4 regions of the Brenneria populi genome follow, and region 1 is predicted to be linked to each of the others. Evidence: predicted binding sites of a transcription regulator. Region 1 holds the regulator's gene; each other region holds the start of a gene.
What was found. The regulator PurR, encoded in region 1, represses purine synthesis genes. The targets are predictions, from matches to a motif close to CANGCAAACGTTTGCNTG.

Region 1 (7,301 bases):
GTCCTGCGACTCGAATTATTTAGGGTATAGCGAGATGATTAAATGTGGATGGACACACTGATACCACGAATAGCGATAAGCGTATTATTGTAACGGCTTGGCGGAAGTAAATCAGCTTACCGGAAAATAAATTAATCAAAGGTTCAAGAAAGGTTTAAATATATACCGATGATTGGCCGTCAGGTTTGGTTTTCATCGTAATATGGGGCAAACTGCAGGATTGTTATTGATGACGAGCGGCAATAGACAGTTGCCCGTATCGCTTCGCGCTCATTCCATTTACATCTTTCTTTGAGAGGCAGGCCGTATGTTTACCGGTATTGTTCAGGGCACCGCGCCGGTGGTGTCTATTGATGAAAAAGTCAATTTTCGCACCCATGTTCTTCAACTGCCGCCTGAGCTATTGCCGGGATTGGTGCCCGGCGCTTCAGTGGCCAACAACGGCTGCTGCCTGACGGTCACGTCGGTAAATGGCGATCGCGTGAGTTTCGATCTGATGAAAGAGACGCTCAGACTGACCAACCTGGGTGATATCGTGGAAGGCGACAGCGTCAACCTTGAGCGTGCGGCAAAGTTCGGCGATGAGATCGGCGGGCACGTTATGTCCGGTCATATCATCTGCACGGCGGAGGTGGCGAAAATTCTGGTTTCAGAAAACAACCATCAAATTTGGTTCCGCCTGGCGGATGAATCGCTGATGAAGTATGTGTTGCATAAAGGTTTTATCGGCATTGACGGCATAAGCCTGACCATCGGCGAAGTGACCCGCAGCCGCTTCTGCGTTCATCTGATCCCCGAAACGCTAAACCGCACCACGTTGGGACAAAAGCGGCTGGGGCAAAGGGTGAATATCGAAATCGATCCGCAAACCCAGGCCGTGGTGGATACGGTAGAGCGGGTCTTGGCCAGCCGGCAGGTGAACGATCCGGCCAGCGAAGAGTAACCCGGCGACCGCCAGGGGAGGCGGGGCGAAAAAAAACCGCCCATGCGTTTTCCCTGGGCGGTTCGATGGCGCAGGCGATTAGCGCGGAACGCGTATCCCGCCTTCAACGCCGTCCTTACTGAAAAGCACCTGCCAGAGCTGAATATTCCGGGCGCGGAACGCGCCGGCGCAGGCGTTGAGGTAGTAGCTGAACATACGGCGGAAGCGTGCGGAATAACGCTCGGAAAGCTCAGGCCAGTGCTGCTGGAAGCGTTCGAACCAGGCCATCAGCGTGCGATCATAGTCGGCGCCGAAATTATGCCAGTCTTCCATCACCATATAGGGCTCGCTGGCGCGCGCGACATGCTGAACGGAGGGGATACAGCCGTTGGGGAAAATGTATTTGTTAATCCAGGGATCAACTTCCGAGTCGGTTTTTTGGGCGCCGATGGTGTGCAGTAAAAACAGGCCGTCGGGCTTAAGGTTCTTATTGACGATACGAAAATAGGTATCGTAATTCTTGGGGCCGACATGCTCAAACATGCCGACGGAAACGACCCGGTCAAACTGCAAATCCAAATCGCGGTAGTCCTGCAATAAAATCGTAACGTCCAGATCCCGACAGCGCTGCTGGGCCAATTTTTGCTGCTCTTTGGAGATGGTTACGCCTACGACGGAGACGCCATAGCGACGGGCGGCGAATTCGGACAATCCCCCCCAGCCGCAGCCGATATCCAATAGCTTCATCCCCGGCTTCAGCTGGAGCTTTTCGCAGATCATTTGCAGCTTGTCCTCCTGCGCCTGTTCAAGCGTGGCGGCCTGTTTCCAGTAGCCGCAAGAGTATTGCATGTAAGGGTCCAGCATTAGCGTAAAGAGGTCGTTGCCTAAATCATAATGCTCTTTGCCGACGATCCAGGCGCGTCTTTTCGACTGCAGATTAATCGCCCTTGCGGCGATGACGCGCACAATGTCTTTCAGATGGTGGGGGACCTTTTTATCCAGACCGGCGCGCAGTATGCGATGAAAGAATATATCCAGCCTGTCGCATTCCCACCATCCGTCCATATAGCTTTCGCCCAATCCCAGAGAGCCTTCACGCAATACGCGTTTAAAAAAATCGGGATTTTTTACCTTAATATCAAAAGGGCGGGAGCCGTTGATTTTGATATCGGCCGTGTCCAGCATTTCACGAACAATTTGAAACCAGGAGTCGCCACGGCTTCCTACTCCTTCTACGTCCTCTACACACGATGAACTCATAATTTCTCCCTACCTTGCTGCTCACGGTGAAAAACGGCAAGGAAAGCATAGACAATTTTTTACCCAATATCGGCATCGGTGGGTATCACCCATCGTCTACCCTCTGAATAACAAGAGGAAAATGAAGAGAAAAAGCCGGTACGCAAATACGTAGGGGCACTCATCCTTAAAATAAATACGCACATCCGATATGCGCTCGCACTATACCCTTCATACTTCGAGCCGCAGGCGCGTTGATGAAGAGTCGTTTATCTGAACAAGCTCATCGGGCGCACCCCTGCCGCTTTCCTGCGTTCGACATCTGTTGGGTATCAAGGATAGTGAATAAAAGAGATAAAAATGCTTGTTGTCGTTGAACCGCTAATTAGTTTATGACTGCTTCAGCCAGGGTACAAGTATAAATTGGCTGAAGCAGAGTAGGGGCATATGGCTTTGGCAGGGGATAAAACCGCGTGCGTTCTCAGGAATAGCGGCGATAATCGCGGAACGGGCCGTCGGCGACGGAACGGCGCTCGATTAGCGTAGGGTGAACCTCGATGACCTGTGCCTCTTCGCGTTTGCTGGTGATACGGTCTAAAAGCATCGACAGGGCGGACTGTCCCAGGCGTTCTTTCGGCTGGTGAATAGTGGTCAGCGCCGGAGTGAAAAAGCGGGCGTGGCGCACATTGTCGTAGCCGATGACTGATATATCCTGAGGAACGCGCAGCCCTAACTCATCCGCCGCGCAGATTGCGCCCATCGCCATAATATCTCCGCCGCAGAAAACGGCCGTGGGGCGATGTTTCTGCGCCAGAATTTGCTGCATCGCTTTATAGCCGGATTCGGGCTCGAAATCGCCTTGCACGATCCATTCATCATGAATCTGAATCTCGGCGTCTTTCAGCGCTTTTAAAAAGCCGAGATAGCGTCCGCTGCCGGTATTCCGCTCCAGGGTACCGTGAATGGCGCCGATCTCCCGGTGACCGCGTTCGATAAGATAACGCCCCGCCATATAGCCGCCTTCAAAAGCGTTATCAATAATGGTATCGGTAAAATCGCTGTGGGCTTCGCCCCAATCCATCACCACCATCGGAATACTGCGGTAGTCTTCCAGCATGGCGAGTAATTTAGGCGGGTATTCGGCGCACATCACCAGCAGGCCGTCGACGCGCTTTTGCGCCAGCATCGAGAGATAGGCGCGCTGCTTATCGATGTCGTTATGCGAATTGCACAAAATCATCGTGTAGCCTTTGGCATAGCAGCCGTTTTCCACGGCTTCGATGATCTCCGCAAAGTAGGGCGCTTCGCTGGAGGTCGCCAGCAGGCCGATGGACTTGGTGTTATTCACCTTAAGGCTGCGCGCCACGGCGCTGGGGGAGTAGTGTAATTCTTTAATGGCGGCCCTGACGGCCGCTTTGGTTTCTTCGGCGACGAAACGTGTTTTATTTATCACGTGCGATACGGTTGTGGTCGAAACGCCCGCGCGCTTCGCCACATCTTTGATCGTTGCCATGTAACAATGACTCCTAACCGACTCGTTATGGTCGTATGTATATAGTTAATCGTTTGCCTGCGTTTAACGTTCTCTTTCTATGTAAAAAAACAGAATTTCACAGGGAGAATGCCGAATGTTGTACCTGAAGGGGCAAGGCTGACTTTTTCAACCAATACGCGGCGTGTCGTCAAACAGCGAATTTTGTCCGATCTGACACGAAAGTGAAAGCGGTAATTTATCTATTAGTGATACGCCGGTACGAGTTTTTTTAGTCGGGCTATGAAACAATTGCTATTGTTATATAAGACCTGCTTTCGCCCGCCATAAAGTTCCGGCGTTAAAGTCGGTTAATATTTTTTCTGTTCATTTTTGTAACAAAGGAGATGCCGATGGATGCCGATCTGAAAATTTCTCTGCTGGCCACCGTTGGTGCGTTGGTGCTTATTATTGCGTTCAGCTTCGTCGCGGTATTGAATTAATCGCTATCGAGCCGCCTTGCGTTTTACTCTCGCTATATGCTTCGGGCGCGTTTTAAACGGTAAAACGCGCCCGAATATTTTGCGATGCGGCCCGCTGCTTAGCGAATGGTCTGCGGCGTGACGACGCGCCGCGCGCCGACATAGTGATCCTGCCAGTAATCCTCGTTCAATTTACTGATGCGGATATCGGAGCCCGTCCGCGGCGACTGAATGAACTTTCCGTTACCCACATAGACGCCAACGTGATCGGCGGCGCCGCGGTTATTGATGCGGAAGAAAACCAAATCGCCGCTTTCCAGTTCGCTCTTTTTGATCGGCGCGGCGTCGCGCAAATGGTACATCTCATTCGCCGTGCGCGGGATGGGGATTTTCACCACGTCTTTGTATGCGTAATAGACCAGTCCGCTGCAGTCGAATCCGGTGAAGGGCGATGAGCCGCCCCAATGATAGGGTTTGCCCACTTGTCCCATCAGCTTATTCATCGCGGTCAATTTGGCGTGCTGATAGCGTTTTTTATGCGCTTCGCTCAGGGTTAGCTCTTTTTCCGCCGCGCCTTTTAGGCCGCTTTTTACTTTGGCGCGCGAGGAGGAGGCGTAACGCGCTTCATTTTTTAAATGTAACGCCTTGAGGTTTTTCTTAATCAGCGCCGGCGTGTCGTTTTTCATTTTCGAACGGGGTGATTCCTGCTTATGCCCGGCGAGGTGAATGACTTTAATTTTATTATTCGTCGCGCCGTTGGCCTTGGCGCTATCCGTCGCTTTGCTTTTTGTTTTTACCGGCGCGGGCGATTTCTGACCGTTTTTCTTCGCCTGCTTATTTTTTCTATGCTCGCCGTCGCTGCTCACGCTGGCTTTGCGCGGCGGCGAATTCGGCGTATGAGGCGCCGCCTGCGCCACATTCAGGAATAGGTTACTGAAAAACAATATAAAAAAGGTAATAAACAAGCGCATGATAGCCGTGGTCGTTCGTCGTTATTAACTCACTGAGTCCGCACAGTATTCCCGAAAACGGCATGATAAAAAAGTGGGCGCGGCCTCTTTATTTATACAGAATAGTGAAAAAAAGTTAATGGCGGTTTTTTTATGACCATTTACCCCCGCTGGGCGGGCGGCGCGGCGGCGGGGTAAACGGATACCCACACAAAAAATGGCGTTTTTTTGTGGTCTCCGCCGTCGGTACAATATCGCCGAGTGGATGGCCCTGTAGCGGCACATCTGATAAATGCTCGTGGTTAATGCACGTGACGTTAGCCATCTTAAAGGTTTAAGGAAGCAAGAGAATGACGACAACGACAATTGAAAAAATTCAGCGTCAGATCGCTGAAAACCCGATCCTGCTGTATATGAAAGGCTCACCTAAATTGCCGAGCTGCGGATTTTCCGCTCAGGCGGTACAGGCGTTGTCTGCTTGCGGCGAACGTTTTGCCTATGTCGATATCCTGCAAAATCCGGATATTCGCGCCGAGCTGCCTAAATACGCCAACTGGCCGACATTTCCCCAACTGTGGGTCGACGGCGAGCTGGTCGGCGGCTGCGATATCGTTATTGAAATGTATCAGCGCGGCGAACTGCAGCAATTGATTAAGGAAACGGCGGAAAAATATAAACCCCAGCAGGAAGGGCAGGAGTAATTCGGCGCGCAGCGGATAGCGCAAAAAGGGGGGACGAAAGTCACCCCCTCAGACCGTTGACAAAGTCAGATGTTAGGGGAAACACGGGGGGAGGTTCCCGCTTACGACGCTTCACCCCCGTGGTCGCCCCGTGTATCTCGATCTGACAGCCGGGTTTGTCAGCAAACGCCTTTTTTTGACCGCTCGCCCTGCGGACCGCCGCGGCGCGACGCAAAAGCGTTATTGCGCGCGTTGGGCGCTTCGGTTCAGTCTGCTGCGGATGTTTTCTCTAATTGATTTTCATCCAAAGCGATGGGCCAGCCGCCCATCCGCTTCCAACGGTTAACCAGCTCGCAAAAGAGCAGCGCCGTCTGGTTGGTATCGTAGAGCGCGGAGTGCGCCTGACCGGAGTCGAAATCGATACCGGCGGTGATACAGGCCTTGGCGAGGACGGTTTGGCCCAATACTAGCCCGCTTAGGGCGGCGGTATCAAAAGTGGCGAAAGGATGGAAAGGATTGCGCTTTAGACTGCAGCGTTCGGCCGCGGCCATCATAAAGCTGTGATCGAAGGTTGCGTTATGCGCCACGATGATGGCCCGGTTGCATCCTTGTTCTTTCAGGCCTTTGCGCACCACTTTGAAAATTTCATGCAGCGCTTCATATTCGCTAACCGCGCCGCGTAGCGGATTGCCGGGATCAATGCCGTTAAACGCCAGCGCGGCGGGCTCCAGTATGGCGCCTGCGAACGGTTCAATGTGAAAATGCAAGGTTTCATCCGGCTGCAACCAACCATCCGCGTCCATTTTCAATGTTATTGCCGCAACCTCCAGTAAAGCATCGGTTTTAGCATTAAACCCGGCGGTTTCAACGTCTATCACAACCGGGTAAAACCCACGGAAACGAGCGCTCAGGGCGTTCAGGTCATTTTTATCAGCCATTAGTCTCTTAATCTATAAGCAAAATGCAGCGCGCATTATGGCAAATTTTGACGGGAGATGCAGTAAGCGAAGAAAGCGCGGCGTTTGATGAACCGACGCTCGCCGCCTTCCTTCTGATTATTGGGTTAACGATAGCAATCAGGCAACCCAAGGGCGGGTTAATGGCCCAGCCCCTGACCGGACTGTGATTTTTCAATCAGCTCGATTTTATAACCGTCCGGATCTTCGATGAATGCGATGACGGTGGTGCCGCCTTTTACCGGCCCTGCCTCGCGGGTTACTTTCCCTCCCGCCGCGCGAATGCTGGCGCAGGTGGCGGCGACATCTTCGACCGCCAGCGCGATATGGCCGTACGCATTGCCCAAATCGTAGCTCTCGACGCCCCAGTTATAGGTTAATTCTATGACGGCTCCTTCGCTTTCTTCGGTATAACCGACGAAAGCCAGAGTATATTTATATTCGGTATTTTCGCTGGTACGCAGCAGACGCATACCCAATACGTTGGTATAAAAATCGATAGAGCGTTGTAAATTACCAACACGCAGCATGGTGTGAAGTAGGCGCATAATGTCAATTCCTCATTGGCTACTGCGGCTAACCGCAAACGGGGTGAAAGAAG
Region 2 (7,301 bases), on a different contig from region 1:
ATTGGCGCAGCCAGTTTGGACACGGACAGCGCGCAGAAACCGGAGAGTACACGTAGTACGTGAGGATTTCGAGCACTGCCCAGGGCCAGAATGGCAAGTGAAATAGTCCTAATGGATAGGCTCTGAAAGATTCCTTGAATTTGTGATTAAGATATGGCCATGCGGGGCGCAGCCGCAGGCGATGTCGCTACTGGCTGACCCCCGATCCGGGAGCGGCGGCGCCGGTGCCGGTCGTCGTTTTGTGTTTGGCCAGATACTGATGCTGAAAAATACACATGCGGATGGTATTGCGGTATTCGCCGTTGATAAAGAATTCGTGTATCAGCTCCCCTTCAACCTCAAATCCCAGCTTGCTGTAGATATGTATCGCCTTCCTGTTCTCCTTATCCACAATCAGATACAGCTTGTAGAGATTCAGCACGGAAAAGCCGTAATCCATCGCCAGCTTCGCCGCCGCGCTGGCATAGCCCTGTCCTTGATAAGCCGGGTCGATAATAATCTGGAACTCGGCCCGGCGGTGGATATGGGTAATCTCCACCAGTTCCACCAGGCCCACTTTGGTCTGCTCGTGTTCGATAATGAAGCGTCGTTCGCTTTGGTCGTGAATGTGTTTATCGTACAAATCGCTCAGCTCGACAAAGGCTTCGTAGGGTTCTTCAAACCAGTAGCGCATAACGCTGGCGTTGTTGTCCAACTGATGGACGAAGGCCAGATCGTCCCGCTCCAGCGGTCGTAGCCGAACAATGTAACTGGTGTCAGGCATGGCTAATCCTTAGTTGATAAAAGAGTCGGACGCCATCCTGCTTTAATTGAGGGGCGCCGGCGAAAAAAGATCGCGACGGGTAATTATATCGGCTGGAAAAAAAGGCGACAGCCGGTTTCTCGGCGCGGCGGAACGCCAGGGAATGACGCCGCCCCACGCTGCGGATACAGCATAGAGCGGCGTACGGTTAGAAGTCTACGCTGGCGCGCAGCACAAACTGACGCGGTTCGCCGATGGCGACGCGCAGGTTGTTGCCGCTGGAAGGATAATAGGTTTTGTCGAACAGGTTTTTAACGTTGAGCTGCCATTTCACCTTATAGCCGTTGATCGGCGTACTGTAGGCGACGAAGGCGTCCGCCACCGTATAGTCGTCCAGATAGAAGCTGTTCGCGGCGTCGCCGGCACGGCGTCCCACGTAACGGGCGCCGGCACCGGCGCGCAGATTATCGCCGGCATGCAGCCCCAGGGCGCCGAAGTCCTGCGTCAGGAACAGCGAGGCGGTATGGCGCGCGGCGTTGGCCATCTCATTGCCGTTGTTTTCCGGATCGGCGGTCACTCTGGCATCGGTATAGGCGTAAGAGCCGATCAGGCTCAGCGAATCCGTAAGTTTGCCCGCCAGGTCCAGCTCCACGCCCTGAGAGCGTACTTTACCGGCGGTGCGCGTCACGCTATCCCCATTGCTATCGAGTTCGCTCACCATGACGTTACGTTTCTGAATATCGAACAGCGCCACGTTGGCGGTAATCCGATTGGGCAGATCCAGCTTGGCGCCGACTTCGTAGGATTTGCCGATTTCCGGCGGCAGCGCGCCGATTTGCGTGGCGATGGAGGAGTTGGGTTTAAACGATTCGCTGTAGCTGGCATAGAGCGATGAGTACGGCGTCAGGCTGTAGATAACGCCCGCGCGCGGCACCAGGCGGTGGTATGAACTATCGGTATTGGTGTTGAACGGGCGTCCTTTGCCGGCCATAACGTCGAAGCTGTCGTAGCGCAGGCCGCCCAGCAGTTGCCAGCGCTCGTTAAGGCGTATGGCGTCCTGCATAAAGAAGCCGGTGCTGTCGATATTTTCCCGCTGATCGCTCTGCGAGGCGCTAACCGAACTGGATTCAGCTAAATTGCCGTAGACCGGGTTGTAAACATTGAACACATCACTGGCGGAGCCTTGCAGCATATCGCCGCGGTAGGTGCGGTCGGCTTCATAGTCAAAACCGAACAGCAGCTGGTGATTGATGCGTCCCCAGTCCAGGTCGCCGTTCAGGGTTAATTGCACCACCTGCGTCTGCGCGTGGGCATAGCCGGTGGAGTCCGCCCGGCGGGAGAGGTTTCCGCTGTCGGAATCGTAACTCATGGCCCGCGCCTGATTATCGCTATAGCGGTTGCGGTTATAAGAGTAGGTTAGGCCGCTTTTCCAGCGGTCGGTCAGGTTGCGATCGATCTGTAGAGTGATGCTGTCCTGATCGCCGCGGGTGGCGTTGTAGCCCTCGTCGAAACGCCGTTTGCGCGGCGTATTCACCGGCTTGCCGGTATTGGCGTCGATCACCGTGCCGCGGTCGAAAGGCGTCAGATACTCCATATGTTCATAGGCTACCCGTACCGTGGTGTTTTCGCCGTACCACATCAACGACGGCGCGATGGTGGTTTGGCGGTTGCGGCCGAAATTGCGCCAATAGTCGGTTTCGTCATGGTCGACTATCATGCGGTAGGCCAGCCCGGATGCGCCCAGCGGCCCGGTAACGTCCAACTGGCCGCCGCCGCCCTTAAAGCTGCTGCCCCAGCCTTCGATATGGGTCTTTTGCGTTAACTCCGGTTTTTTGCTGATGATGTTGATCACGCCGCCGGGTTCTCCCATGCCATACAGCATGGAGGCGGGACCTTTTAGCACCTCGACGCGTTCGCTGGTCGGAGTGAAATTGCGCGCCTGAATCGAGCGAACGCCGTCGCGAAACAGCGAGCCGTCACGGTTATCGCCAAAGCCGCGTTTGATCAGCGCATCCTGGGTACCGCCGAGGGTATTGGCCTGCGTAATGCCGCTGACGTTATATAACGCTTCATCGATATTGCGCGCCGCGCGGTCTTCAATCACCTGCTTCGGCACCACGTTTACCGCCTGCGGCACATCCAGCAGCCGGCTTTCGCTGCGGGTTCCGGTCACGCTCTTATGCGGCTGATAGCCGATTTCCTCGGCCGTTGTCGCCGCCGTTCCCGCCGTCGCCGTGACTTCCAGCGTATCTTCCTGGGCGACGGCCGCCTGAATACTGAAAGGCAACAGCGCCAGCAGCGGCCAGCCATTTCGTGACAACATGTTATTCATCTGCAAGTTGACTCCAATAAGTCCCTGAATAATCTATAGGTAAAAAGTCTTGGTAGAGTTTTTGTAATGTACGCTGCGGATCGATATCGGCGAAGAGATCGGGGTAGAGCGCTTTGGCGAACATCTCCGCCATCACCACGTGGTAAGGGCTGAGATAAAAGTTGTGCCACATACTCCAGGCGCGGCCGGTTCGCACCGCCTGAAGATGGGACAAAATAGGATCCTGGCGGATCAGCTTGCTGAAACTCTCCTGTGCCTGCCGGGGATTGACCAAGGGGCCGAGCATCAGGCTGGAGAAGCGTTTTCCTTGCGGGCCGGCCATGCCGGTGGCGATGTAAACCTCGGGGTTGGCCGCCAGCGCCCGCTCCGGACTTAGTTCGCCGTATACGCTGCTGATGGTGCCGGCGGCGATATTCTCACCGCCGGCAAAGGCCAGCAGATCGCCCAGGTTCCCGCCGACGGCCGTGGTGCAGCAGGTGTCGCGGCGGCCAAGGTGCAGGTGCAGCATCACCGTGGTTTTCTTGCCCTGATAGTGCGCGATGCGCTGGCGGATGACCGCCATGTGCCGCTGATAAAATTCGCTGAACGCCTCGGCCCGCTGGGGCTGATTCAGCACCTCTCCCAACAGCCGAATGCTGGGCAGGGTGTTATTGAGCAAATCGATGCGTAAATCGACATAGATCACCGGCACGCCGGCGCCGGCCAGCGTCTGCTGCAGCCGTTCGCTATCGTCGGCCCCTTTGGCCAGGCGCGGCAGAATCACCAGATCGGGTTTTAACGGCAGCAGCATTTCCGCATTTACGCTATGCAGGTTGCCGTTGCCCAACTGCGGGATTTGAGCGATGGAGGGGAATTTCTCCGTATAGCGCCGCCAGCTCTGCGCATCGTAACGCGCCATATCTCCCGGCCAGCCGACGACGCGGCGCGCCGGATTGCCCGGCTCAAGCAGCGCCAGCGTATAAAGCATGCGGCTTTCGCCCAGAATAATGCGCTGCGGCGAATCCGGGATTTCCACCTGCCGGCCGAGAATATCGGTAACGTTTTTAGCCGCGGAGAAGGCGCTGAGGAGTGATAAAAAAAAGAATATGGCGACGCGCATGATGAATTCTGCAAAAAAACGATGGCAAAAGATAATCGTTGTTATTCTTATTTTCAACGCTCAATAAGTGGGGATAATGCTTACAGAAGATAAATTAAATTACATATCAATATGTTATTTTCTTTAAGTAAGTAATTAAATGGAGGGGGAACGCGGCGGCGAGGGAAAAAACTGCGGAGTGTTTTGAGATATCAGGCCGGCGGCACCGTTGTGAATATCCTGGATGACGTCATCGCCATCCAGGGGAAGCGATCGTGAAAACGGGTGAAGATTATTCGGCGGCATAACCCTGGGAAGGCACGCGCACGCCATCCAGCCAGGCCTCATTTTCCCGCATCCGTAAGCGGCCGGAGAGGAACCAGTTGACCACCAGGGGATAAATGGCGTGCTCCTGCACATGAACGCGCTGCTTCAGGCTTTCTTCGCTATCATCGGAGAATACCGGCACTCTGGCCTGCAGGATTAGCGGGCCGCCGTCCAGCTTATCCGTGACAAAATGCACCGACGCGCCGTGCACGGCGTCGCCGTTTTTCAATGCCTGACGATGGGTGTGCAGCCCGGGGTATTTCGGCAGCAGGGACGGGTGGATATTGAGTATGTTGCCGGCGAACCGCGCGACAAATTCGGGGCTGAGAATCCGCATATAGCCCGCCAGCACGATAAGCTCTGGTTCATACTGGAGAATTTCCTGCGCCATGGCCGCATCATAAGCGGCGCGATCGGCGAAGTCCGCCGGGCTGACGACATGCGTCGGTATATCCGCTTCTTGCGCAATCTGTAGGCCGTAGGCCTCGGGATTGTCGCTAAATACTGCCGCTATCTTTCCTTTGATGCGATCGCGCTTGCAGGCGTCTATCAACGCCTGCAGGTTGCTTCCTTGACCCGATATCAGAATAACGAAGTTTTTCATCAGCTAATGACCACTGCATCTCCGGCGTCGGCCTGCTTAATCACGCCGATTTTCCATGCCGTTTCGCCGCTGTCGTTTAACAGGGCGACGGCCTGGTCCGCCTGCTCGGCGGGCAGGGCGATGACCATGCCGACGCCGCAGTTGAAGGTGCGGTACATTTCATGGCGGCTGACGTTGCCCGCCTGCTGCAGCCAGTTGAATACCGCCGGCCACTGCCAGCTCGCTTCGTCGATGGCGGCCTGCATGCCTTGCGGCAGTACGCGCGGAATGTTTTCCCAGAAGCCGCCGCCCGTCAGGTGGCAAATGGCGTGGACGTCGATTTTTTCAATCAGCGACAGAATCGATTTAACGTAGATTTTCGTCGGCGCCAGCAGATGGTCCGCCAGCGGCTTGTCTTCCAGCATGAGGGTGGCCGGATCGGCTTTGCTGACTTCCAGAATTTTGCGCACCAGAGAGTAGCCGTTCGAGTGCGGGCCGCTGGAGGCGAGCGCGATCAGCGTATCGCCCGGCTGCACTTTGCTGCCGTCGATGATTTCGGATTTCTCAACCACGCCCACGCAGAAACCGGCGACGTCATAATCTTCGCCGTGATACATACCCGGCATTTCCGCCGTTTCGCCGCCGACCAGCGCGCAGCCGGACTGTTTACAGCCCTCGGCGATGCCCGCGATCACGCTGGCGGCCGTATCGACATCCAGTTTGCCCGTGGCGTAGTAATCGAGGAAGAATAGGGGTTCCGCCCCTTGCACCACCAGATCGTTAACGCACATGGCGACCAGATCGATGCCGATGGTGTCATGGCGCTTGAGGTCCATCGCCAGACGCAGCTTGGTGCCGACTCCGTCAGTGCCCGAAACCAGGATCGGTTCGCGGTATTTTTGCGGTAAGGCGCATAAGGCGCCGAAACCACCCAGGCCGCCCATAACTTCCGGGCGACGGGTTTGCTTCACTACACCTTTGATACGATCCACCAATGCGTTACCCGCATCAATATCCACGCCTGCGTCTTTATAGCTGAGAGAGGTTTTGTCGGTCACTACGGAGTCCCCACGGAGGTTACAATTTGTGGTTAAAAACAGTTGTCGGTAAAAAAGGAGCGCGCTAATTCTACCAGCGCGAGCAAACGTTTGCGAGCGATGAGTCGCCGGGCCGCCATTTTTCCTCATCGGCGCAATTTCCTTCAGCGCTTGATCTGGATCAGGCTTAATCGTATGTCGTTCGGTCAAAAAAGCGGTATAATCCGGCGATTTTTTTATGGCGCCCACCCCGCGGGCCGTCGCTTCTTGACGTTGAAAAACGCTCCCGGCGTTTTTTTATGACGGGTTATATCCCGCCGGCCGCCGCAAGCGGAGTTTAAAACGCATGACGTTTTTTTGACCGTCCACTGTCTAGGGAGAATAATGATGAAGATCGTCGAGGTGAAACACCCGCTCGTCAAACATAAACTCGGCCTGATGCGTGAAAACGATATTAGCACCAAACGCTTTCGCGAGCTGGCTTCCGAAGTGGGAAGTTTATTGACCTATGAAGCAACGGCCGGTTTGGAAACGGAAAAAGTGACCATCGATGGCTGGTGCGGGCCGGTTGAAGTCGATCAAATCAAAGGCAAGAAAATCACCGTCGTACCTATTCTGCGCGCCGGGTTAGGGATGATGGAAGGGGTGCTGGAAAACGTTCCCAGCGCCCGCATTAGCGTGGTGGGCATCTATCGTAATGAAGAGACGCTGGAGCCCGTGCCCTATTTTCAGAAACTCGTTTCCAATATAGATGAACGCATGGCGCTGGTGGTTGACCCGATGCTGGCGACCGGCGGATCGATGATCGCCACGATCGACCTACTGAAAAAAGCCGGCTGTCAGAGCATCAAGGTGCTGGTGCTGGTTGCCGCGCCGGAAGGGATCGCCGCGCTGGAAAAAGCGCATCCGGATGTCGAGCTTTACACCGCGGCGATTGACAAGGGGCTTAATGAGCATGGCTATATCATGCCGGGGCTTGGCGACGCCGGCGATAAGATATTCGGCACCAAATAACCGCCAGGCCGGCTTAGTGAGTTTGCTGACAAACTTCGTTTCCCTCCGTCATCCCCGCGCAGGCGGGGAGCTGTTCTTCAGATAATGCGTTGATATCAGAAAGATTCCTGCCTACGCAGGCATGACGAATTTGGCGGTGGGCGGTAAGTGACCACTTTATCAGCAGTCTGGGTCGACGTAATTCGTCG
Region 3 (7,301 bases), 480 kb from region 1:
CGCGCTGAGATTCCCGCCTGCGCGGGAATGACGGCATGCCTGCGCAGAAATCACGCCGCGCCAGGCGAGCGGCGAAGCAACGTTCGCCGGCGACCGTGAATCTTGGGGTTTTGCTATGTTACTTGCCGTTAGGCTGGACACAAGTAGAAATCGCCGGAATGTCATAAGTTTTATCCATTCCGGCGGCGGTGGGTCAAAGATTAAGCGATCGGGAGGGGATGCGCGGCGTTCAACTTAATGCCGATCGTTTAAGTATCGAGATACGCGGGGCGACCACCGGGGTGAGGCGTCCCTACGGGAACCTCCTCCGGTGTTTCCCCTAAAATCGGCTTAAGTGACCAGCATTCCGGCGTTCAACTGGCCTTTCTGACGCGCGGCAGATCGAAAGCCTTGCGTAATTCGGAAACGAAAGCCTTATCCTGACAAATAGTTTTCCCCGGGCTGTCGGAAAGTTTCGCCACGGGTTTGCCGTTGCACTCCACGAGCTTGATGACGATATTCAATGGACTAATGCCTGGAATATCGCACGTCAGCCGCGTTCCTATGCCAAACACCAGATTGATCCGTTGCCAGAAATGGCGATAGATGCTCAGTGATTTTTCGAGATTCAAATTATCGGAGAACACCAGGGTTTTGCTTAACGGATCGATGTTCAGGCGCTGATAGTGCGCGATGGCTTTTTCGCCCCAGGCGATGGGATCGCCGGAGTCATGGCGTAGCCCCTGGTAGGCGTTGGCGAACGGATAATCGAAATCGCGCAGGAAAGCATCCATCGTAATGCAGTCGGTCAGCGCGATGCCTAATTGATCGGGATATTCGTTCAGCCACATCTGTAGGGCGGCGCGCTGGCTGTTGGCGAGCTCCGGGCTGATTTGCTGGTGGGCCTGAAACCACTCATGAGCCTGGGTGCCGACGGGCGTCAATGCCAAGCGCCGGGCCAGGTCATAGTTGCTGGTGCCGATTAAATAGGGAAACTCGGCCTGCAGCGTACTGACGATCGTCTGCTGCACTTCACGAGAGAAGCGGCGGCGAGTGCCGAAATCCATCAGTTTAAAATGGCGGATGTCGACGTCCGCGCTGATGGCGCGGAAGTGCGCCAGCGTTTCATGCAGCCGTTCGATCGCCTGAGCGGGGCCGATCCGAGGAGAACGATTACGGTGAACCACCTCGCTAATCACCGCCAGCAAGGGGACTTCCCATAAAATAACTTCGCGCCACGGTCCGGCGATACGGATATTCAGTTTACCGTGGTGATTTTTAATACTGACCTGCTGCGGATCAAAACGGAATTTACGCAACCAATCGAGATAATCCCGCTTAAAGAAAGGCAGGGAAGAGAGGTAGCGATACTCTTCGTCACTTAATGCAAGGAAACGCATCAGCGCAACCTGCTCGGTTATCTCTTCAGCATAGATTCCTAACAATTCATCACTGCGGCAGCGGAATTCAGCCGCTACGTCGACATCATAATAATGATGATACACCGCCTGTTGCATATGCAGCTTATAGGCATCGGTATCCAGCAATGACGTTAGAATCGGGGAAGTGTGTAATGTCATAATGCGTTACAGCATCCTCGTTAAACGCGCGTCCACTGTCGGGACAATCGGCAAGGTTCGATCAGTATACCCTGCTTAGGTAAATAATACCTCATCACAACATATTGGGATGGCTAAGGCGAGATTCAAACGTGCTCTGACATGATTATTATTCTCATTATTTTATCGTGGTAACATCGACGTAACAGGCATAGACTGAGTCTGTAAAGCTTATGACGAGGTGAAAACTTTATATGAATCAACAGCCACAAGTGAAATATCGCCATGATTACCGTGCGCCGGACTATACCATTACCGACATTGCGCTGGACTTCGACCTGCATGCGGAGAAAACCAGGGTAAAAGCAGTGAGCCGGGTGGTGCGGCAAGGCGAGCCGGGCGCCGCGCTGAAGCTGGACGGAGAAGGTCTGAAGCTGCTGAGTCTGCAGGTCGACGGCTCGTCATGGCCTCATTATCAGGAGCTGGATAATGGGCTACTGCTGACGCAGTTACCCGCGGAGTTCACGCTGAGCATCGAAACGGAAATCAATCCGGCGGCCAATAGCGCGCTTGAAGGGCTGTACCAGTCTGGCGAAGCGCTGTGCACGCAGTGCGAGGCCGAAGGTTTCCGCCATATTACCTATTATCTCGATCGCCCGGATGTGCTGGCCAAATTCACCACCCGTATTCGCGCGGATAAATCCCGCTACCCCTATTTGCTCTCCAACGGCAACCGTATCGCCCAGGGCGATCTGGACGATGGGCGTCACTGGATCGAATGGCAGGATCCTTTCCCGAAGCCCTGTTATCTGTTTGCGCTGGTCGCTGGCGATTTTGACGTATTGCAGGATCGCTTTACCACGCGTTCCGGCCGTGACGTCGCGCTGGAGCTCTACGTCGACCGCGGCAATCTGGATCGCGCCGGTTGGGCCATGACGTCATTGAAAAACGCCATGAAGTGGGATGAGACCCGCTTTGGGTTGGAGTATGACCTCGATATTTACATGATTGTCGCGGTGGACTTCTTCAATATGGGCGCCATGGAAAATAAAGGCTTGAACGTCTTTAACTCCAAATATGTGCTGGCGAAAGCGGAGACCGCGACGGATAAAGATTATCTGAACATCGAAGCGGTGATCGGGCACGAATATTTCCATAACTGGACCGGCAACCGCGTGACCTGTCGCGACTGGTTCCAGCTTAGCCTGAAAGAGGGGCTGACGGTTTTCCGCGATCAGGAATTCAGTTCGGATCTGGGATCGCGCCCGGTGAATCGTATTGATAATGTCCGGGTAATGCGCGGGGCGCAGTTTGCCGAAGACGCCAGCCCGATGTCGCATCCGATACGCCCCGATCAGGTTATAGAAATGAATAACTTCTATACGCTGACCGTGTATGAAAAGGGCGCGGAAGTGATCCGCATGATGCACACCTTATTGGGCGAGGAGAAATTCCAGGCAGGCATGCGCCTTTATTTCCAACGTCATGACGGCAGCGCCGCTACCTGCGACGATTTCGTGCAGGCGATGGAGGATGCTTCCGGCGTGGATCTCTCTCTGTTCCGCCGCTGGTACAGCCAGTCGGGAACGCCGGTGCTGACGGTGCGTGACGACTATGACGCGCAGTCCCAGCAATATACACTGGCGGTCAGCCAAACGACGCCGGTCGGTGCCGATAAGCAGGCGAAACAGCCGCTGCATATTCCGCTGGATATCGAGCTGTACGATCTGCAAGGGCAGGCGATTGCGTTGCAGAGAAACGGCGTCGCGCTGTCTGCGGTTTTAAACGTCACCGAAGCGGAACAAACCTTTATTTTTGATCGGGTGCCGTGTCAGCCGGTTCCTTCTTTATTACGCGAGTTCTCCGCGCCGGTAAAACTGAATTACGCCTGGAGCGACGATCAACTGACGTTTCTAATGCGTCACGCCAGCAACGCGTTCTCGCGTTGGGACGCGGCCCAGAGCCTGCTGGCGAACTATATTCGCCTGAATGTGGCGCGTTACCAGCAGAAACAGTCGCTTTCGCTGCCGATGCATGTGGTCGATGCTTTCCGCGGGATCTTGCTGGACGAGAAGCTGGATCCCATGCTGGCGTCGCAGATCCTGACGCTGCCGAGTGAAAATGAGATCGCCGAACTGTTCGAGGAGATCGATCCCGTCGCCATCGCCGCCGTGCGCGACGGCCTGGTGCGGGCGATGGCGAAAGAGATGGCGGATGAGTGGCTGGCGGTCTATCGCAACAATCGGCTGCCGCGCTATCGCATCGCGCATGAGGATATCGGTAAACGCGCGTTGCGCAATGTTTGCCTCTACTATCTGGCGTTTGGCGATGAGGGGCAGGCCGATAGGCTGGTGGCCGAGCAATATCGCCAGGCTGATAACATGACCGACTCGCTGGCGGCGCTCTCCGCGGCGGTGAGCGCGCAGCTGCCGGCGCGCGATGCGCTGCTGAGCGGCTTCGACGATCGCTGGCACCAGGACGGGTTAGTGATGGATAAATGGTTTGCCCTGCAGGCGACCAGCCCGGCGGCCGACGTGCTTGAGCGGGTGCGGGAGCTTCTACAGCATCGTTCGTTCAGCCTGAATAACCCCAACCGCCTGCGTTCGCTGATCGGCGCTTTCACCGCCTCCAACCCCGCGGCGTTTCATGCGGAGGATGGCAGCGGCTACCGTTTCCTGACGGAGGCGCTGACCGATCTCAATACGCGCAACCCGCAGGTCGCCGCGCGCCTGATCGAGCCGTTAATCCGCCTGAAACGCTATGACGCCAAGCGCCAGGCCCTGATGCGGCAGGCGCTGGAACAGCTGAAAACGCTGGATAATCTGTCCGGCGATCTGTTTGAGAAAATCGGCAAAGCGTTACAGGATTAAAGTCGGCGTTTGACGGCAAAACCTGAAACTCCGTCGTCCCCGCAGTCAGCAGGCGGGGACCTGCTTTTTCAGACGGCACGGCGTTGCCGGAGATCAGCGCCTGCGCGGGGATGGCGGGAAGGCGGCGGGCATGCCGATATTCAGACAATCGTTTTACTTTCCCGCTTGATGGAATTACCATTCCCGCCCAAAGAGTATTCTGACTTTATTTATTTACGATTGGGATCTCAGGAGACGATATGTTCTATCCCGTTATCAGGAAAGCCTTATTTCAGTTCGATCCAGAACGCGCGCACGAACTGACCTTCCAACAATTACGCCGAATTAGCCATACCCCCTTTGAATTTCTCGTCCGTCAGTCTGTTCCCACCAAGCCCGTCACCTGCATGGGATTATCATTTAAAAACCCGCTTGGCTTGGCCGCCGGTCTTGATAAAGACGGCGACTGTATCGATGCGCTGGGCGCCATGGGGTTTGGCTTTATTGAAGTGGGCACCGTCACGCCGCGTCCGCAGCCGGGAAATGATAAGCCGAGGTTGTTCCGTATTGTTGAAGCGGAAGGATTGATTAACCGGATGGGATTTAATAACCAGGGCGTCGATTATCTGGTTGAGAATGTAAAAAAATCACATTTTGGCGGCGTATTAGGGATTAATATCGGTAAAAATAAAGATACGCCGGTCGAGCAGGGTAAAGAAGATTATCTGATCTGTATGGATAAGATCTATGCCCATGCGGGGTATATCGCTATCAATATATCTTCGCCCAATACGCCGGGACTGCGCAATCTGCAATATGGCGAAGCGCTGGACGATCTTTTACTGTCGGTCAAGAATAAACAGGCGGAATTAAATGAGAAATATCAGAAATATGTTCCGGTCGCGGTAAAGATCGCGCCGGATCTTTCTGAGGCGGAATTGATCCAGATAGCGGACAGTTTAGTTCGCCATAATATTGACGGCGTCATCGCCACTAATACCACGCTGGATAGAACCCTGGTTCAGGGATTAAATCATTGCGGGCAGACCGGGGGATTAAGCGGCCGTCCTTTACAGCTGCAGAGTACGGAAATTATCCGCCGCTTATCTCAGGAGTTAGCCGGCCGTCTGCCGATTATCGGCGTCGGCGGCATTGATTCTTTGATTGCCGCGCGCGAAAAAATCGACGCCGGCGCGACGCTGATTCAGATATATTCCGGCTTTATTTTCCGCGGACCGGGTCTGATTAAAGATATCGTTACGCATATTTAATCATTTCGCTGATTCATTTATCTCCGGGGGTTTATTTATTCCCCCGGTTAGTCTATATTTTATCCGTTTTCGTGCATAAATTTATCAACACCTGCCGGGTTTTTATTGCAGCATTTTGCAATCAGCCGTTTCCGATATTGGTGTAATCGACAGTAAGAAACGAAGGGTAGAATAATATGAAATTAAAACCTGACGATAATTGGCGCTGGTACTTTGATTCCGAACACGATCGGCTGATGCTGGATCTTGCCAACGGTATGTTATTCCGTTCCCGCTTTCCGTCTAAAATGCTAACGCCGGATGCTTTTAATGAGTGTGCATTTTGCGTCGAAGACGCGGCGCTGTTTTTTACCTATAATGAAAAATGCCAGCAAATGGCATTAAGCCGAGATCTTCAGGGCGAATTAATATTGAATGCGCTGGTCGCCTGCCGTTTTCTTAAGCCGCTGATGCCCAAAAGCTGGCACTTCGTGCAGCAGCCCTCTGCAAATATGTTTGCGCCGCAAACGGGGGATATCGTTCAGGCGCAGTTGACCGAGAATCATGACAAAGCCTATTTTCTGGTCGCCGAAGCGGGCGATAAGGCCAGCCTGTGTCTGCTGGCTCAGGAACAACTTACGCTTAACGCTAAAAAGATGATTCTCGGGGATGCGATAAAAATCATGCACGACAGGCTGTTGCCCGCCGCCGTCCGGGATGCCGACAGTCAGGGCGCATCGCCTTTTCACTATGCCAAAGTGGTTTAGCCCTTGGCGTCGCAAAGATTACCGCAGGCTGATATCGCTTTGCGGAATACAGCTGCAGGCGAGGATTTCGCCGTTTTTACCGATCGCGTTCTTCTTCAGCGCTGAAACCTGACCGCTGACCAGCGTCAGCTTGCAGCAGCCGCATACCCCGGCGCGGCAGGAATACGGAATTCTTATTCCCTGTTGTTCCAGCTGTTCCAGCAGAATTTGCTGATTGTTTCCCGGCAGGCTTTTCCCCTGATAATCAATGGTTACCGCCTGTTCGCTGCGGCGTGGCGCGGCAACGCGTTCCTCCGTCTCGCCTGCGCCGTAGAGTCTGGGGGGTTTGGTCGCCAGCACCTCCAGCGTATCGCCGACCCGAATAATGCCGGTATTACGGGCTATCAGGTTCTGTCCGAAATCAACATCGCCGTTCTCAGCGGTGCGGAAAGATTGTAATGTCGTCAGCGGTTCAGCCGTGGGGTGCTTTCTGCCGCGTTCAATACTGACCGTGGTCAGTACGCAGCGGCTACAGGGTTTAACCACATCGAAAATCACCTCTCCGATGCGAATGGTCTGCCAGCCGTCTTCCGCAAACGCCTCCGCGCCCGCGATCGCCAGATTAGGGCGAAACTGCTCCAGCTTGATACCCGCCGGACAGCGTTGGCGCAGCGCCTGAAAAGAGGCTTCATTGATCAATAAAAAAGGGTAGCCGTCGGCAAAAGAGAGCGGCACCTCGGGATGTTTTTTTACCCGTCGGGACGGCTCATGACCCACCCAACGCAGCTGCACCTGACGCTTGAAATAGCGGCTCAGCCAATTATTGATGACATCGGGGGCGGTTTGCGCGCTAAAGTGATTGCCCCAGACTTCGGTCGGCTGCGGCGTACTGATGAAGTCCGTAAAGCGGACGCTGGC
Region 4 (7,301 bases), 440 kb from region 1:
TGCACTCGGTCCGGACTGGCGATATGTCAGGCCGGAATACTCAGGCTGACGCGCCGCCTGCGACGCCGGCCGCCATTTTCTTCAGATCCTGATCGATAAAGAACAGGCCGCCTTCGCTGGTATTAACCAGCGACAGCTTATCGAGGATGGAGTTGAACAGTTTTTCTTCTTCATGCTGTTCCGCGACATACCATTGCAGGAAGTTGAATGTAGAATAATCCTGTAAGGTCATGGCCTCATGAGCCAGCTCATTAATTTTCGCCGTGATCAGTTGCTCATGTTCATAGGTCTGTTTGAATACGTCGGCCAGCGAGGCGAAATCCACCGGCGGCGCAGGAATAGCGCCTAAAATCGGCAGGCTGCCGGTATCATTAAGATAGTCGAACAGGCGTTGCATATGCTCCATTTCTTCCTGAGAGTGCACTTTCAGAAAAGCGGATGCGCCTTCAAAACCTTTATCGCCACACCAGGCGCTCATCTGTAAGTATAAATTAGCGGAATAAAACTCGAGGTTAAGCTGCTCGTTTAGTTTTTGAATCATTTCTTTTTTTAACATGGTTATTCCCTATTTCTCTGGCAGGTAAATGTGTTGCGGCTTATTATGCCTGAATATCAAAAATAAAAACATATTATTAACCAAATTAACATTAAATATTTTAACATTTAAAATCATATAGTTAACTATTATTTATTGATATTGATTTTTATTTACAATAAACAATCGCGATTATTATTGATAATCATTTTTATTATCGATGATAAAAGTTAAATATATATACCCAATAGATTTCGCGCTGCAGGAAAAAAACGCCGAAGCGTTCGAGTTTGCTGACAAAGTCCGATGAACGGCAATAATGGGTGATAGGTTTGTCAACAGTCTGAAACGCCACAGCGCTTGCGTCACCCCCGAAGGAGCGAGGCCGGCGATGGGCCGGGTAATAAAGTCAACGCCCAGGCAACGTAAAATCCGACCGGGAGATTTCCCTTATTTTGAATATCAGGCGATATTGCCGAGACTTGCCATTTTTCAGACTCTGCTTTACCTTGACGCACAACGCGTCTTAGCAGGAGAACCTTCCCATGGGATACAATTTGGCGGATCTTTCCAAAGAAGAGATGGACAAAGTCAATGTGGATTTGGCGGCATCAGGCGTCGCCTTCAAAGAACGCTATAACATGCCGGTGATCCCGGAGATGGTGGAGAAGGAACAACCGGAACATCTGCGCGGCTATTTCCGTGAACGCGTCGGGTTTTACCGCCAGCTCTCTTTGCAGTTCTCTCGCCTGCCCTACGAGCCAAAATCAAAATAACATCCGGTAATTATTGCGCTGTCGACCCATTTTATCTTGAAAAAAGATATTTTTCCCCTTGCATCTCGGGCAAAACAGGCGGTTAATAGATTGGCAAACCAACCTTTTACCAAGCGAGGTCAGAAATGAGTAAAGGAATGGACAGCAAAAAGAACGGCAAGAAAAAACCCCTGAAAACCGCGGCGGAAAAACGCGCGGAAAAAAGGGCCAAGAAGGCGCAGCCACAGGCGGACGCCGCTCGTTAAGGTCAGCTGTTGCCGCTCGGTAAACCCGCCGTCAGCGGGTTTACCCTCAGAGGCTCACGCCGTTTCCAGCACCATCAGCAAAAACGCATACTCCAGCGCAACATCCTCGTAGTGTTTAAAGCGGCCCGATTTCCCGCCGTGTCCCGCATCCATGTCGGTATAGAGCAATAGAAGACGCTCGTCCGTTTTCATTTCACGCAGCTTGGCCACCCATTTCGCCGGCTCCCAATACTGCACCTGCGAGTCATGCAATCCGGTGGTAACCAACATATGCGGATAATCCTGCGCCTTTACCCCGTCATACGGGCTGTACTGCTTGATATAGTCATAGTACGCGCGATCGTTGGGGTTGCCCCACTCGTCATATTCGCCGGTGGTCAGGGGAATCGACTCATCCAGCATTGTGGTCAGGACGTCGACAAACGGAACCTGGGCGACAACGCCCTTAAATAAATCCGGCGCAAAATTCACTACGGCCCCCATCAATAGCCCGCCGGCGCTGCCGCCCATGGCAAATATTTTTTGTCGCTCGCCGTAGCCTTTTTCCGCCAGCGCGGTTGAGATATCGATAAAATCGGTGAACGAATGCATTTTGTTCAGTAGTCGTCCGTCGTCATACCACTGCTGCCCCAATTCGCCGCCGCCGCGAATATGGGCCAGGGCGAAGACAAAACCCCGGTCCAGCAGGCTCAGACGGCTCACGCTAAAATCCGGCTCCATGCTGCTGCCATAGGCGCCATAACCATATACCAGTATAGGATTCCGTCCCGGCTGGAAATGTTCGCGGTGATACACCAGGGAAACCGGAACTTCAATGCCGTCCCGGGCGGTGATCCACAGACGCTCGCTGCAATAGTTATCCGAAGTGAAGTTCCGCACTTCGGCCTGCTTGAGCAACTGCTGCCGGCCGGTATCCATATTCAGCTCGTAAAGTGAACTTGGCGTGGTCATTGAAGCATAGCCGTAACGCAGCAGTGCGGTTTCCGGCGTCGGATTATAGGACAGCCAGGTGACATAACTGGGGTCATGGAAAGTGATATTTTTCTCTTCCCGCGTCTGCCAGTGGATTTGCCGCAGACGGGTTAACCCGCGCTCCCGCTCTTCCAGCACCAGCCAGTCGCGAAACAGTTCAAAACTTTCCAGCACCCGATGCTCCTGCGGCGCAACCAGCGTTTCCAGCTCCGCTTCCCCCGCCGTCCGCGTGCGGTACAGGCCAAAGTTTTTCCCCTCCCGGTTGGAGCGCAGATAAAACGCGTCCCGATAGTGGTCCACGTCATACTCATGATCCTTACGCCGGCCGATAAACGCCAGCGGCGCCGCGTCATCCTTCGCCGCATCGATCAGCAACACTTCCGTACTGGTAGTGCTGCTGAGATAAATCGTGATATAGCGTTCCGAGGTTGTTTTCCCCAGGCTGACGTAATAGGCATCGTCCCGCTCTTCATACACCAGTTCGTCGTCCGCTGGCTCGCAGCCCAGACGATGGCGATAAACCTGGTACGGCAACAGCGTTTGCGGATGTTTGCGCACGTAATAGAGAATGCGGGAATCGGCCGCCCATTCCGCCCCGGAAGAGACCTTTTCGATAACATCAGGCAGCCACTCGCCGCTCTTAAGATCGCGAAAACGGATGTCATACTGCCGGCGCGAGAGAAAATCTTCCGATAACGCCAAAATTTGATTATCAGGGCTGACCTCCAGCGCCCCCAAACTATAGAACTCGTGATTTTCCGCCCGTTGATTGCCGTCCAGCAGCGTCTCCCACTCATCCGTCGCGGACTCGGGCTGACGCCGGTAAATGGGATATTCCTTACCCGGGTCATAACGACTCTGATAGCGGTAACCCTTTCTGACGTAGGGAACCGACATATCCTCCGACGGTATTCGGGCGACCATTTCATGATAGAGCGACTGCTTCAGGCCGTCATAGGGCGCCATCACCGCGCCGCTATAGTCATTCTCCTCGCGGAGATAGGCCAATATATCCGGGTCGGCCCGCTCATCGTCGCGCAGCCAATAGTAGTTATCGATGCGGGTATCGTTATGAATAGTCAAAGGATGGGGTCTTTTTGCTGCTTGCGGTGGGGTCATGGTGGTCCTTCTGTTGTTAAGTCGCGCCGATGGATCTAATGCCGATCGTTTAAGTATCGAGATACACGGGGCGACCACCGGGGTGAGGCACCCCTACGGGAAGCTCCCCCGGTGTTTCCCCTAAAAATGGGCTTAAGTGAACAGCATTGCGCCTATGGATCAGGGATAAAAGCTGCTGAAATCTAGAGTGGCACGATTACCCGATTATGCCAAGCGACGGGGAAACATTACCGGTGCGCATTGGCGCGGGCGCGATCTCCCGTCTCCGCCCCGGATGCGCGCGCAAACGTTTTCGTTTATACTGCGCCGGTTTTTCACTACCAGATCAGGATAGCATTATGTCAACGATTGGAACCGCCCTGCGTCCCGACGCCACGCGCGTGATGTTGCTGGGCTCCGGCGAATTAGGCAAAGAAGTGGCGATTGAGTGCCAGCGGTTGGGTCTTGAGGTTATCGCGGTCGATCGCTATGCCGACGCGCCGGCCATGCAGGTTGCGCATCGCAGCCACGTCATTAACATGCTGGACGCCGAGGCGCTGAAGGCGTTGGTCGAGGCGGAACGCCCTGACTATATCGTGCCGGAAATTGAAGCGCTGGCCACCGATATGCTGGTTCAGCTCGAACAACAGGGGAACCGCGTCGTCCCCTGCGCGCAGGCAACCCGGCTGACGATGAATCGTGAAGGGATTCGCCGTCTGGCCGCCGAAACCCTGGGCGTTCCCACCTCTAGCTACCGCTTTGCCGACAGCGAGGCTGGCTTTCGTCAAGCCGTCGCGGACATCGGTTATCCCTGTATCGTAAAACCGGTGATGAGCTCATCCGGCAAAGGACAAAGCCTGATCCGCGAACCCCGGCAGTTGGAGAAAGCTTGGCAATATGCTCAGCAAGGCGGACGGGCCGGCGGTGGGCGGGTTATCGTTGAAGGTTTGGTTAATTTCGATTTTGAAATCACGCTGCTGACCGTTCATGCGGTGGATGGCATCCACTTCTGCGCCCCGATAGGGCATCGTCAGGAGGACGGCGATTATCGCGAATCCTGGCAGCCGCAGCAGATGAGCGCGCAGGCGCTGACGCGGGCGCGGGCAATAGCCGGCGAGGTGGTTAAGGCGCTGGGCGGCTACGGGTTATTTGGCGTTGAACTGTTCGTATGCGGCGACGAGGTGATCTTCAGCGAAGTTTCTCCGCGCCCGCATGATACCGGCATGGTGACGATGATCTCTCAGAATCTGTCAGAATTCGCGCTGCATGTACGCGCATTTCTAGGGCTGCCCATCGGCGCCATTCGTCAATACGACGGCGCCGCCGCATCCGCGGTGATTCTCCCCGAGCTGGAAAGCCGGAACGTTCGCTATCAGGGGCTGGAAAACGCGCTACTGCCCTTTACGCAGATTCGTCTGTTCGGCAAGCCGGAAATCGGCGGTAAACGCCGTATGGGCGTGGCGCTGGCCGCCGCGCCCACCGTTGACGAAGCCGTGGAGCTGGCGAAAAAGGCCGCGTCCGCCGTCAAGGTCAGCGGATAGTTTTTAGCGGGAGAGTAAAAAGCCGCCCATAAAACATAGGCGGCTTCAGCAAGGCAAAACGTTACGCCTGCGCGCCCGCGACCGCTTCACGCGCCAGTTGGGTAATACGCGCATAGTCGCCGCTTTCCAGCGCGTCGTTCGGCACCAGCCAGGAGCCGCCGACGCACAGTACGCTTTTCAGCGCCAGATAATCGCGGTAGTTTTTCGGCGAAATGCCGCCGGTCGGGCAGAAACGAATCTGGGCGAACGGGCCGGCGATCGCCTGCAGCGCTTTCACGCCGCCGTTGGCCTCGGCCGGGAAGAACTTAAACTCGCGCAGACCATAATCCATGCCCAGCATCAGTTCGGATACGGTGCTGATGCCCGGAATCAGCGGAATGCTGCCGGCCGTCGCCGCCTTCAGCAGCGGCTCGGTTAGCCCCGGGCTGATGGCGAACTGCGCGCCGGCTGCGGTTACGTCGGCCAGCTGCTGCGGGTTGGTCACCGTACCGGCGCCGACAATCGCTTCGGGAACTTCTTTGGCGATGGCGCGAATAGCCTCTACGGCGCAATCGGTGCGCAGAGTCAGCTCCAGAACGCGGACGCCGCCGGCGACCAGGGCTTTCGCCATCGGCACCGCATGCTCCGGTTTGTTGACCACAATCACCGGAACGACGGGACCCGCCGTCAAAATTTGTTCCGCGCTGGTTTTCCAGTTTTTCATCAAAAGTTATCTCCAGTCATGCCACCAGGCAATCATTAATCATCTGGCGCGCCCCTGCCACAGGGATCTGCATGAACTGCAGACGTCCGACCGCACCGTTAGCCATACATAAAACCGCAATTACCCTATGCGTCATCACGCCGACGCTATTCAAATTCATTCCAGGAACGACCGTCGCGGGTGATCATCGCCACCGATGCCACCGGCCCCCAGCTACCGGCCTGGTAGGGCTTCGGCGCGTCGTTATCCATGGACCATGCGTCCATAATCGAATCCACCCACTTCCAGGCTTCTTCAACCTCATCCCGGCGCACGAACAGCGCCTGGATCCCGCGCATGGTTTCCAGCAGCAGACGTTCATAGGCGTCGGCCAGGTGCTGCTGATTAAATGTTTCCGAGAAGCTCAAATCCAGCTTCACCGTTTGCAAACGGTGCTTATGCTCCAGTCCGGGGATCTTATTCAGGATCTGAATTTCGACGCCTTCATCCGGCTGTAAGCGAATAATCAGTTTATTCTGCGGGAGCTGCTGATAAGAGTCGCGAAACAGATTCAGCGCGGGATTTTTAAAGTACACCACGACTTCAGAGCATTTAGTCGGCAGGCGTTTACCGGTGCGCAGATAAAAAGGCACGCCGGACCAGCGCCAGTCGTCGATATCAACCCGAATGGCGACGAACGTTTCGGTGTCGCTGGTCTTATTGGCGCCCTCTTCCTCCAGGTAGCCGGGGACTTTGTTCCCCTGAACAAAGCCGGAGGTATACTGACCCCGCACCGTCGTTTCATGCACGTTGTTGCGATCGATACGGCGTAATGAGCGCAGCACTTTGACTTTTTCGTCGCGAATACGGTCGGTGGTCAGATCGGAAGGCGGCGACATGGCGATCATGGTCAGAATCTGCAACAGGTGATTCTGAATCATATCGCGCATCTGGCCCGCTTTATCAAAATAGCCCCAACGCCCTTCAATCCCGACCTCTTCCGCAACCGTGATTTGCACATGATCTATCGTGCGGTTGTCCCAGTTGGCGGAGAACAGAGAGTTGGCGAAACGCAGCGCCAATAGGTTCAGCACCGTCTCTTTACCCAGGTAATGGTCAATGCGGTAAACCTGGCACTCATTAAAATACTCGGCCACCCGATCGTTAATCGCCCGGGAAGAGGCCAGATCCGTACCCAGCGGCTTCTCCATCACCACGCGAGACGGCTCTTTGTTCAGCCCGGCGGCGCCCAGCCCGCGGCAAATCGCGCCGAAGGTGCTGGGCGGCATGGCGAAATAGTTGATCGTGGTGCGATTTTCCTGGTCGAGCATATCGCCCAACTTGCCAAAGCCTTGGGTATCTTCCACATCAAGATTGCAGAAATCCAACCGGCTGCTTAACGTGTCCCACAACGCTTCATCAATCGGCTCTTTCATAAAGGTATCCAGCGCT

Region 2: purM (phosphoribosylformylglycinamidine cyclo-ligase) is a predicted target of PurR. The motif match lies at 6,200-6,217, and genes of this name have one in related genera.
Region 3: pyrD (quinone-dependent dihydroorotate dehydrogenase) is a predicted target of PurR. The motif match lies at 4,550-4,567, and genes of this name have one in related genera.
Region 4: purT (formate-dependent phosphoribosylglycinamide formyltransferase) is a predicted target of PurR. The motif match lies at 3,927-3,944, and genes of this name have one in related genera.

Annotation. Positions count from the first base shown of each region.
Region 1 covers NZ_JAYWTM010000001.1:396,766-404,066, forward strand. The annotation lists gene VSX58_RS01815 (riboflavin synthase subunit alpha) at 308-943, shown strand; gene cfa (cyclopropane fatty acyl phospholipid synthase) at 1,022-2,182, opposite strand; gene purR (HTH-type transcriptional repressor PurR) at 2,643-3,674, opposite strand; gene cydH (cytochrome bd-I oxidase subunit CydH) at 4,046-4,135, shown strand; gene VSX58_RS01835 (C40 family peptidase) at 4,234-5,085, opposite strand; gene VSX58_RS01840 (Grx4 family monothiol glutaredoxin) at 5,415-5,765, shown strand; gene rnt (ribonuclease T) at 6,011-6,682, opposite strand; gene gloA (lactoylglutathione lyase) at 6,841-7,248, opposite strand.
Region 2 covers NZ_JAYWTM010000004.1:336,174-343,474, reverse strand. The annotation lists gene speG (spermidine N1-acetyltransferase) at 188-763, opposite strand; gene VSX58_RS06420 (TonB-dependent siderophore receptor) at 951-3,074, opposite strand; gene VSX58_RS06415 (ABC transporter substrate-binding protein) at 3,067-4,173, opposite strand; gene purN (phosphoribosylglycinamide formyltransferase) at 4,445-5,083, opposite strand; gene purM (phosphoribosylformylglycinamidine cyclo-ligase) at 5,083-6,120, opposite strand; gene upp (uracil phosphoribosyltransferase) at 6,487-7,113, shown strand.
Region 3 covers NZ_JAYWTM010000001.1:880,078-887,378, reverse strand. The annotation lists gene pncB (nicotinate phosphoribosyltransferase) at 354-1,559, opposite strand; gene pepN (aminopeptidase N) at 1,793-4,408, shown strand; gene pyrD (quinone-dependent dihydroorotate dehydrogenase) at 4,648-5,658, shown strand; gene VSX58_RS03995 (cell division protein ZapC) at 5,835-6,404, shown strand; gene VSX58_RS03990 (YcbX family protein) at 6,423-7,301, opposite strand, start outside.
Region 4 covers NZ_JAYWTM010000001.1:832,742-840,042, forward strand. The annotation lists gene ftnA (non-heme ferritin) at 41-556, opposite strand; gene VSX58_RS03780 (DNA polymerase III subunit theta) at 1,081-1,311, shown strand; gene VSX58_RS03785 (S9 family peptidase) at 1,611-3,647, opposite strand; gene purT (formate-dependent phosphoribosylglycinamide formyltransferase) at 3,986-5,167, shown strand; gene VSX58_RS03795 (bifunctional 4-hydroxy-2-oxoglutarate aldolase/2-dehydro-3-deoxy-phosphogluconate aldolase) at 5,229-5,870, opposite strand; gene zwf (glucose-6-phosphate dehydrogenase) at 6,017-7,301, opposite strand, start outside.